2 regions of the Candidatus Contubernalis alkaliaceticus genome follow, and region 1 is predicted to be linked to the other one. Evidence: a T-box and tRNA genes for the amino acid it is inferred to sense, from the RefSeq annotation. Region 1 holds a T-box; the other holds one or more tRNA genes.
What was found. The T-box of region 1 lies ahead of thrS (threonine--tRNA ligase). A T-box ahead of a tRNA ligase gene usually reads a tRNA of that ligase, here a tRNA-Thr.
Positions count from the first base shown of each region.

Region 2: it has a tRNA-Thr gene. The T-box ahead of thrS (threonine--tRNA ligase) is inferred to sense a tRNA for this amino acid. The anticodon was not compared.

Region 1 is NZ_CP054699.1:2,267,624-2,272,049, reverse strand. Features, by position in the region: gene ytxC (putative sporulation protein YtxC) at 3-893, shown strand; gene HUE98_RS11400 (DUF445 domain-containing protein) at 1,006-1,605, shown strand; T-box leader at 1,652-1,880, shown strand; gene thrS (threonine--tRNA ligase) at 1,933-3,855, shown strand; gene infC (translation initiation factor IF-3) at 4,054-4,426, shown strand, end outside.
Region 2 is NZ_CP054699.1:175,911-180,336, forward strand. Features, by position in the region: gene HUE98_RS00805 (homocysteine biosynthesis protein) at 1-1,004, shown strand, start outside; gene HUE98_RS00810 (4Fe-4S binding protein) at 998-1,405, shown strand; gene HUE98_RS00815 (UPF0280 family protein) at 1,417-2,181, shown strand; tRNA gene HUE98_RS00820 (tRNA-Thr) at 2,310-2,385, shown strand; gene HUE98_RS00825 (hypothetical protein) at 2,624-2,788, shown strand; gene HUE98_RS00830 (vWA domain-containing protein) at 2,869-4,209, opposite strand; gene HUE98_RS00835 (AAA family ATPase) at 4,224-4,426, opposite strand, start outside.

The sequences.
Region 1 (4,426 bases):
TCATGAGCAGTACTGGTGGGATAATTGTTGTAACAGATAAATACCATTCTAAATTTAAAGAAAAGTTCATTTCATACAAAAATAATGTAAAAAGAAATATGGCCGCGGTAAGGTTTAAAGAGATGCATAGAGATGGTATTCCTTTTTTGTTTTTTTTCTTAGATGTTAAAAAGCCCTTAAGTAAAGATTATAACAACTTATTAAAACAACATATGTCTCATTTCATTTGTGATTTTATCATGAATTATATGAGAGATACGGTATTGGAGAATCTGATAAAGAGGAATTATTCCTATTTCAGCCAACGGGAAAGGGAGATTATACTTGAATTAACTCAACAAGAATTAAATGAACAAAACAGTGCTAAAAAGTTTAATGAGAAAAAGGTCTATATTATAGATAGCATACAGCATTATTTTCAGGAAAAAGAATATATGAACCTAGAGGGTTTTGTTAATTTCCGCCTTAAGAAAATTATTGCAGGCTTAAAATATAGTGTTGAGTCTTCCATAGATGAACTTTTGATGGAACAGGAATACCAAGAATTTCTAAAGTTGTTAAAATATTTTGTTACCCTTCAAGAGCCTAAAATTGAACAGGTTCACATTACAGCGGATCAGGAGGGGTCTTTACAACTTAGAGATGCTGAACAGCGACTATTAGACTATTCTTTCCCCGTAAGTAATGGCCTGAATTTATTTAGTTCAAAGATACAAAAAGAGGATTTTATAATTAGTTTTTTGGTTAACTTTGCTCCTAAAAAAATTATAGTTCATCAGGTCTTGTGCTGTTATTATCCCAAGGCGGTGGAGGCTATTTTAAACATATTCAGTGAAAGAGTAGTGATTTGCAAGAAATGTAAACTGTGTCAGGGGCAGAAGCTCCAATTATAAATTTTTCTATAGAAAGGTTTGCTGTTCAGCTATTAAAAAACCGTAAAGGTTTTTTTTTATGTTTCTTTTTGTTAAAATAGAGACATAGAATGGCAAAGGAGACGTTTCCTGCATGTATTTGTTTATATTTTTACCTGTAATCGGCGGGTTGATTGGTTGGCTTACCAATATAATTGCTTTAAGGCTTCTGTTCCGTCCCTTGACTCCTGTAACAATACCTTTTTCTAAATATAGTTTTCAGGGTTTAATCCCTAAGAGGAAGCTGGCGCTTTCCCGTTCTATTGGGGATATTGTGGAAAAAGAACTGCTGTCCCGAAGAGATATTCTCCAGCAGGTTAATTATGATTCAATGGAAAGGGAAGTTTTGTCGGCTTCAGAGAGGATAATTAAAGGTTGGACTGAGGAGAAGCTGACCAATTTTATTCCTCCTGGAATTAAAAAAATCCTACATGAATATATTGCTGACCTGGTAAAAAAAGAATTGAGTATCCATGTAAAAGTAATCATGAGAGATATGATTCATAAGGCCTGGGATGAAGTTAATATTAGTAAAATGGTAGAAGATAAAATGAACAAGCTTTCCCTTGAAAGGGTAGAACAGATGATAATATTTATAGCTTCTAAGGAGCTTAAACATATTGAATATTTGGGGGCAGCTCTGGGTTTTTTCATCGGCATAGTTCAGGCTGGGGTGGTTTATATTCTACAGTAACTTGACATGCTTTAGAATAAGCATTATAATTTTTTTAAATTTAAATAAAAAAGCTATGATGAGAAAGAGTAGGTTAGATTACTTCTAAAAAAGAGAAAGGCGTCTCGGCTGAAAACGCCTTTAGAATATCTGACTGAAAACCATCTCTGAGCAGTACAGGTGAAAGCCCTCCGGTAAATAATCTGTGCCGTTTTCTCCCCGTTACGGAGAGCTTGAGTTCTTGTGAAAGTTAGTTTAATTAGGGTGGAACCGTGGGAAGTTTTCCTGCCCCTTTAGGGGTGGGTTTTATTATTTTGAGTTAAAAATTTTTTTAAGAGGGAGATGTTTATGAATAATAATATTAAAATTACCTTTCCAGATGACACTCAAAAAGAATTTCTTAAGGGGATTACTCCACAGGAAATATTAAACCAGATGGGAGGCCGATTAAAGAAAGAAGCGCTGGCGGCCCAAATTGACGGAAAGTTAGTTGACTTGAGCTGTCCTATATCTAGTGACACTCACCTTTCCTTCATCAGATTCGATGACCCTGAAGGCAGCAGTGTATACCGTCACAGCTCAAGCCATATATTGGCCCAGGCGGTGCAGAGGTTGTTCGGTAAGGTGAAGCTGGGGATAGGACCTTCTATAGAGAACGGTTTTTATTATGATTTTGAGGTTCCCCAATCCTTTACTCCTGAAGATCTGGAAAAAATAGAAAAAGAAATGAAAAAAATTATAAAAGAGAATCTTCCTATTGTAAGAAAAGAGCTGAGCCGGGAGGAAGCTTTATCCCTGTTTAAGGAAAAGGGAGAAGATTATAAGGTGGAACTGATCCAAGATTTACCCGTTGATCAGACCATCAGTTTTTATCAACAGGGAGAATTTCTGGACTTGTGTGCCGGCCCCCATGTTCCTTCTACAGGAAAAATTAAGACCGTGAAATTGTTGAGCCTGGCTGGAGCGTACTGGAGGGGTGATGAGCGAAACCCTATGCTGCAGCGCATATATGGGACCTCCTTTATCAAGCAATCTCTGCTGGAGGAATATTTGAATCGTTTGGAGGAGGCCAAAAAGAGAGACCATCGTAAACTGGGCAGAGAATTGGACCTTTACAGTATGCATGATGAGGCTCCGGGGTTTCCCTTCTTTCATCCCAAGGGCATGATACTTAGGGAGGAGCTTTTGAAATTTTGGAGGCAGGAACACCAGAAGGCCGGTTATCAAGAGATTAAAACCCCTATTATTTTAAACCGTAAGCTTTGGGAGCAGTCTGGGCACTGGGATCACTATAAGGAGAATATGTACTTTACCAAAATCGATGACCAGGATTTTGCCATCAAGCCTATGAATTGTCCCGGGGCCATGCTGATCTATGGTAACCGAATGCACAGTTACCGGGAATTTCCCCTCCGATATGCAGAACTGGGATTGGTCCATCGTCATGAACTCTCCGGTACCTTACACGGATTGCTGCGGGTAAGGAACTTTACCCAGGATGATGCCCATATTTTTATGCTGCCCTCTCAGGTAAAGGGGGAAGTAAAAAAGGTGATAGATTTGATTGACACTTTTTATAAAGTTTTCGGATTTACCTATCATGTAGAACTGAGCACAAAACCTGAGAAGGCCATGGGCTCCCAGGAGCTCTGGGAGACTGCTACCCATGCTCTTCGGGAGGTGTTGGTGGAGAATGAAATACCTTTTAACATTAATGAAGGTGATGGAGCTTTTTACGGGCCCAAAATTGACTTTATTTTAGAGGACTGCCTGGGGAGAAAATGGCAGTGCGGCACAGCTCAATTAGATTTTCAGATGCCTGAAAAATTTGACCTCTCGTATATTGGTGAAGACGGACAAAAGCATAGGCCGGTTATTATACACCGGGTAGTTTACGGGGCTATAGAAAGGTTTTTTGCTCTTTTAATAGAACAATACGCCGGGGCATTTCCTCTCTGGTTGGCGCCGGTACAGGTCATCCTTTTACCTATTGCCGACAGGCACTTTGAGTATGCCCGGCAGAATGCCAATTATTTACGGGATGGAGGTTTCCGGGTAGAAGTAGATGAACGTAATGAAAAAGTTGGTTATAAGATAAGGGAGGCCCAGGTTCAGAAAATTCCTTATATGCTGGTTGTAGGGGATAAAGAGATGGAAACAAATCAGGTATCCGTCAGGAAACGAGGAGAAGGTGATATGGGCCCGCAGTTGTTAGGTGTTTTACTTGAGACCTTAAAAAAGGAGAGAAAAGAAAAAACTTTGACTAGATAGTTTAATTATGGTATATTATATAAGATGTAATATAATAATAAAATTTCAAGAAGAAGCCGCCGCTTCTCACCCCAAGACGCTTACAGCTGTCGCCGGGTACTAATATTTACAGGTAAGCAGGTGGTTTTTGCCTGCTTTTTTATTTATTATTTTAGTACCGTTCAATCTGGACTATATATATTCTGGAGGTGAAATAATATTAGTAGAGATTCATTTATTAATGAACAGATTCGGGCTAAGGAAGTAAGGTTAATTGACAGCGAGGGTGAACAAATGGGAATAGTACCTTTAAAAGAGGCTCTTAATATGGCCAGGGAAAAGAACCTGGACCTGGTTAATGTGGCTCCTAACGCAAAGCCTCCTGTCTGCAGGATTATGGATTACGGCAAATATAAGTATGAACAGAGTAAAAGAGAGAAGGAAGCCCGTAAGAATCAAAAAATTATTACGGTGAAAGAGGTAAAAGTCCGTCCTAATATTGAAGATCATGATTTGAATGTTAAAGTAAGAAATGCAAAACGTTTTTTAGAAAATGAAGATAAGGTGAAAGTTACCGTAATGTTCAGGGGTA
Region 2 (4,426 bases), 1.5 Mb from region 1:
CTGAAGTTTATTTGAACGGTGTCAGTGCATATGCAGGAATTGCTGCTGTTGACGCATATCTGGGGGCAACGGAGATACCAAAAACAGACTCGGCTAATCAAAATTACCCGGGAGAGTTTAATTACGGTGGAGGACATGTTATCGAGGATCTTATTGCCGGCAAGGAAGTTTTTTTAGAGGCCTATGGCTATGGAACAGATTGTTATCCCCGCAAGAAGCTTGAGACCTATATGAAGCTTGAGGATATGAATGAAGCTTTAATGTTTAACGTCCGTAATGCTTATCAGAATTATAATGTGGCCGTGAATTCATCTGATAAGACTATATATACTTACATGGGTATTTTGAAACCAAAGCTGGGGAATGCCAATTACAGCACCTCGGGTCAGCTAAGCCCACTGTTTAATGATCCCCTTTACCGTACAACAGGTATTGGGACCCGGATTTTCCTGGGCGGAGGTATCGGTTATGTTTCCTGGCATGGAACACAGCATAACCCTTGTGCGGCCAGAGATGAAAACGGTGTTCCCAAGGGGCCTTCCGGTACGCTCTCTGTTATGGGAGATATGAAACAAATGGATTCCCAGTGGATTAGGGGGGTAAGCTTTTTAGGATATGGAGTTTCCTTGATGGTGGGTATTGGAGTACCTATTCCTATATTGAATGAGGAAATTCTAAAAAACACAGCAGTTAAAGACGAAGATATTTTTGCTCCGGTAGTAGAGTACAGTGAGGGGTATTCCTATGGGAAAAGGGGCCCTTTGGGAGAAGTGACTTATGCACAGTTAAAGTCTGGTATGATTAATATTGATGGAAAAGAGATTCCCACCGCTCCCTTATCCAGTTACTCTAAAGCCAAGGAAATTGCAGAGATATTAAAGGCCTGGATAACAGAAGGAAATTTCTTAATTGCGGAACCGGTGGAAAAACTGCCCTCAATTGATTCCGGGAAGAAATTGAATCCCATAACAATTCGCACTAAGGGGGAGGAGATTAAGTGGTAAAGCACAAAATTGTACTGTTATTTCCTGCCACTGTAGTTGAACAGCCTTTCTTGTATAATCTGGTTAAAGATTATAACTTAATTATCAACGTTCTCAAGGCAAATATTAATCCAAGAAAACAAGGGATGCTGGTGCTGGAACTTGCAGGGGAAAAAAATGATTATGAGTCCGGAATTAATTTTTTGCAGGCTAGAGGAGTTAAAGCCAAGCCGCTGGAACAGCAGATTGTCTGGAATTCTGACAGCTGCACCCATTGTGGGGCCTGTACTGTAATTTGCCCTACCTCAGCCCTGGAAATGATCAGACCTGAGATGACCGTTAAGTTTGATGGAGAAAAATGCATTGCCTGTGGCCACTGTCTAAAGGCCTGTCCGGTAAGGGCTGTGGAGGAGCATTATTAAGGAGAATTAGCATGTCTTACGATATTCGTTCTTACAGGAATATCAATCACAAGGGAGATTTGTCTTCTTTTCAGATAACCGTTAAGGAAACAGATCTGTTTGTGCTGGTGGATTCAGGTAGTTTTAACGGGGATTTGATTCATAGGGTGGAAAGCACTCTCTGGCATCATCGGCAGGAATTAGAGAGTTTCATTGACCGGGAGAAGGATTTTAAAACCTCTTTGGTGCCATACCTTATTTCTGCTCAGGCTCCGGCCATAGCTCTGATGATGGCCCGGGCGGCTAATACTGCAGGAGTGGGCCCCATGGCTTCTGTGGCAGGGGCTTTTGCGGAAGTTGTGGGTAGGGAATTAATGCCCCATGTGCAAGAGGTGATTGTTGAAAACGGGGGAGATTTATTTTTAAAAGTTAAAAAGAAAAGAAAGATCTCTGTTCTGTGTGGCAGTCATTCCCCCTTCAGCTGCCGGTTAGCCCTGGAGATTAAGCCGGGTGATACTCCCATGGGGGTATGTACTTCCTCGGGAGTGATTGGCCCCTCTCTGAGCTTAGGAAGGGCAGATGCTGTGGTGGTGGTATCTCCCTCTGTCCCTTTGGCAGACGCAGCAGCTACTGCCCTGGCAAATCAGGTAAAAGAGGAAGAAGACATTGAAAAAACCATCGAAAAAGCTAAAGAAATTACCGGGGTAAAAGGAGTATTAATTATAAAAGGGGATAAGCTGGGTCTCTGGGGAAAAATTAAAATTGTTTCACCAAAAAGTAACGGAACTATGACATAAGATTAGATGATAAATAAACTTAAACAAGATGTATTAAAGGAAAACAATGGGGAAACTATCTAACTCATCAGATGTCACTTCTGCTTGCAAAATAGAGTTTTTCATAATATAATATGTACTGCAAATGGGCCGGCATAGCTCAATAGGTAGAGCAGCTGAATCGTAATCAGCATGTTGGGGGTTCAAGTCCTCTTGCCGGCTCCAAAAAATAAAAGTTTTCAGACATAGAAAATATTCTATGTCTATTTTTATATGACGAGTAAAGTGCAAATTGTAGGGGACGGTTCTTTTGACAAACAAATTTTTTACAATCAAGATAATGAATGGATTGCCGGAAGAACTGTCCCCTTGACAACCCATGACAACTTTTTTGGCATAGATGTATTATTTTAAATGGTTTGGGCAAGATATTAAGTAGTACAAAATAAAGGAGGAAATGAAAATGACTCAAGAGGTTATAGATAACCTGACAATGGAAAGGGATCAGATGTTGGATGATTTATTAGCCACAGGGGAAGAGAACAGAGAGGAACTTCTGGAAAAGATTATAGAAATTGACGAGGTAATCGAATCTTTAAAAAGCCAGGGAGATTACTTAGAAAAATAGGAGTTTCATAAATATATAGGTAGAAGAAAGGGGCTGCCACTAAATCTTAACATTTGGCGGCAGCCCCTTTTTATATTTCATTAGTTAAAAATTTTACTGTGGGTTATTTTTTCTATATCGTTTAAGGTGTTGCATGGATACATTTTAATTAGGGCCTGAAAAGTTTTGGTGCTCTTTGATTTTTCCCATTCTTGCTCCGGCAGAGTATTCAACCAAAGTATATCTTTTACGGATTTTTTAATGGCCTGGAGCTCCTGCAGAGTATCGTCAATGGCTTCAGTCTTTGTATCGCTGAGAATAATAATATAGGCATCGGAGGTTAACAGTGTGGAATAATTTGTTCGTAGGGTGCTCAGGGACTTATGAAGTCGGGTTCCACCTCCCCAAATTCTGCTCTCATTCATAATGTCTACCATCAACTGGTTAAAATCGCTGCCGGGATGAAAATGATGGCTGATTTTTTCCAGGTCATCGGAAAATATAAAGCTTTCGATTTGCCCCAGCACCGAATGTATACCGTAGATAAACTGTAGTACCAGGGAAGCATAACGAGCCATTGAACCGGATACATCGCATATGAGAATCAGTTTGGGTTTTTGGATCCTTTTGCTTCGGTATTTTAGTTTGAACATTGTTCCGCCGTAACGGATATTATCCCGGATTGTCCTTCTTAAGTCCAGGAGCTGGTGCCTTCTGCTGCGCTTGTATCTTCGGCTGATTCGAGTAACCAGGTGTTTAGCCAGGCGTCGGATAAGCAGGTTAGCTTTGGGGAGGTCTTTATCTTTGATATGCTGCATATCTTCATACATCAATGATTCGTCTCTGCTAGGAGCAGAATGGTCTAAATCCTCCAGAATATAATCCAGCTGCTCATCTCCTGTGGATACCCTATCTTTCAGGTCCACCTGATCTTGGTGGGAGTGCAGCCATTTTCTTAAAGCCCCTTTAACTACATTCTCAATCAAGGATTTAACAGTGGGCTCCCAGATTCGGGATTTGCCCTCCTCTGCCTTTTTTATATATTCTTTAATTTTACTTTTGTCCTCTTGATCCATCTGGCTGTATAGATATTTTTCTTCTTCTGACAGCTCAAGCTTTTCTTCTTCAAAAGTAAGATCCTGTTCGGCCTCTTCAATCTGCTGTTGTTTTTGTTTCTGCCTCATCTGGTGCTCAATCTGCTGTCTTTCCCGTTCCTCCAGAGGCGCAAAATAGAGGTCAAAGGTGTGGTCAAAGATGTCTCTTTCCCCTTTTCTTTTGACTAAAATTGACCGCAGGGCTATTTTAAACTGTTCTCGGTCGGAAAAATCAATAAATGTCAGGGCATTTAGAGCGTCAATGACTTCTCCGCTGCCTACTTTAATACCCGTTAGACGCAGTAGATGGGTAAATCTTACAATATTTGCCTCTAAGGTTTTATCCATTTTAACACCTGCCTTTAAGAACGGGCGAACTCATCCAGGGCCGCCGCCCCAATCTGTTTGTTGAAGGATTCAATATCCGTTTTGGTTTTCAAAAGGATGTTTATGGTCTGCTTAACTACTTTTTCGCTGAGGCCGTCTTCATTTAAAGTTAGGAGAGCTCTGGCCCAGTCCAGGGTTTCGGCTATGGAGGGTTTCTTTTTTATTTCTGTGTTTTGAC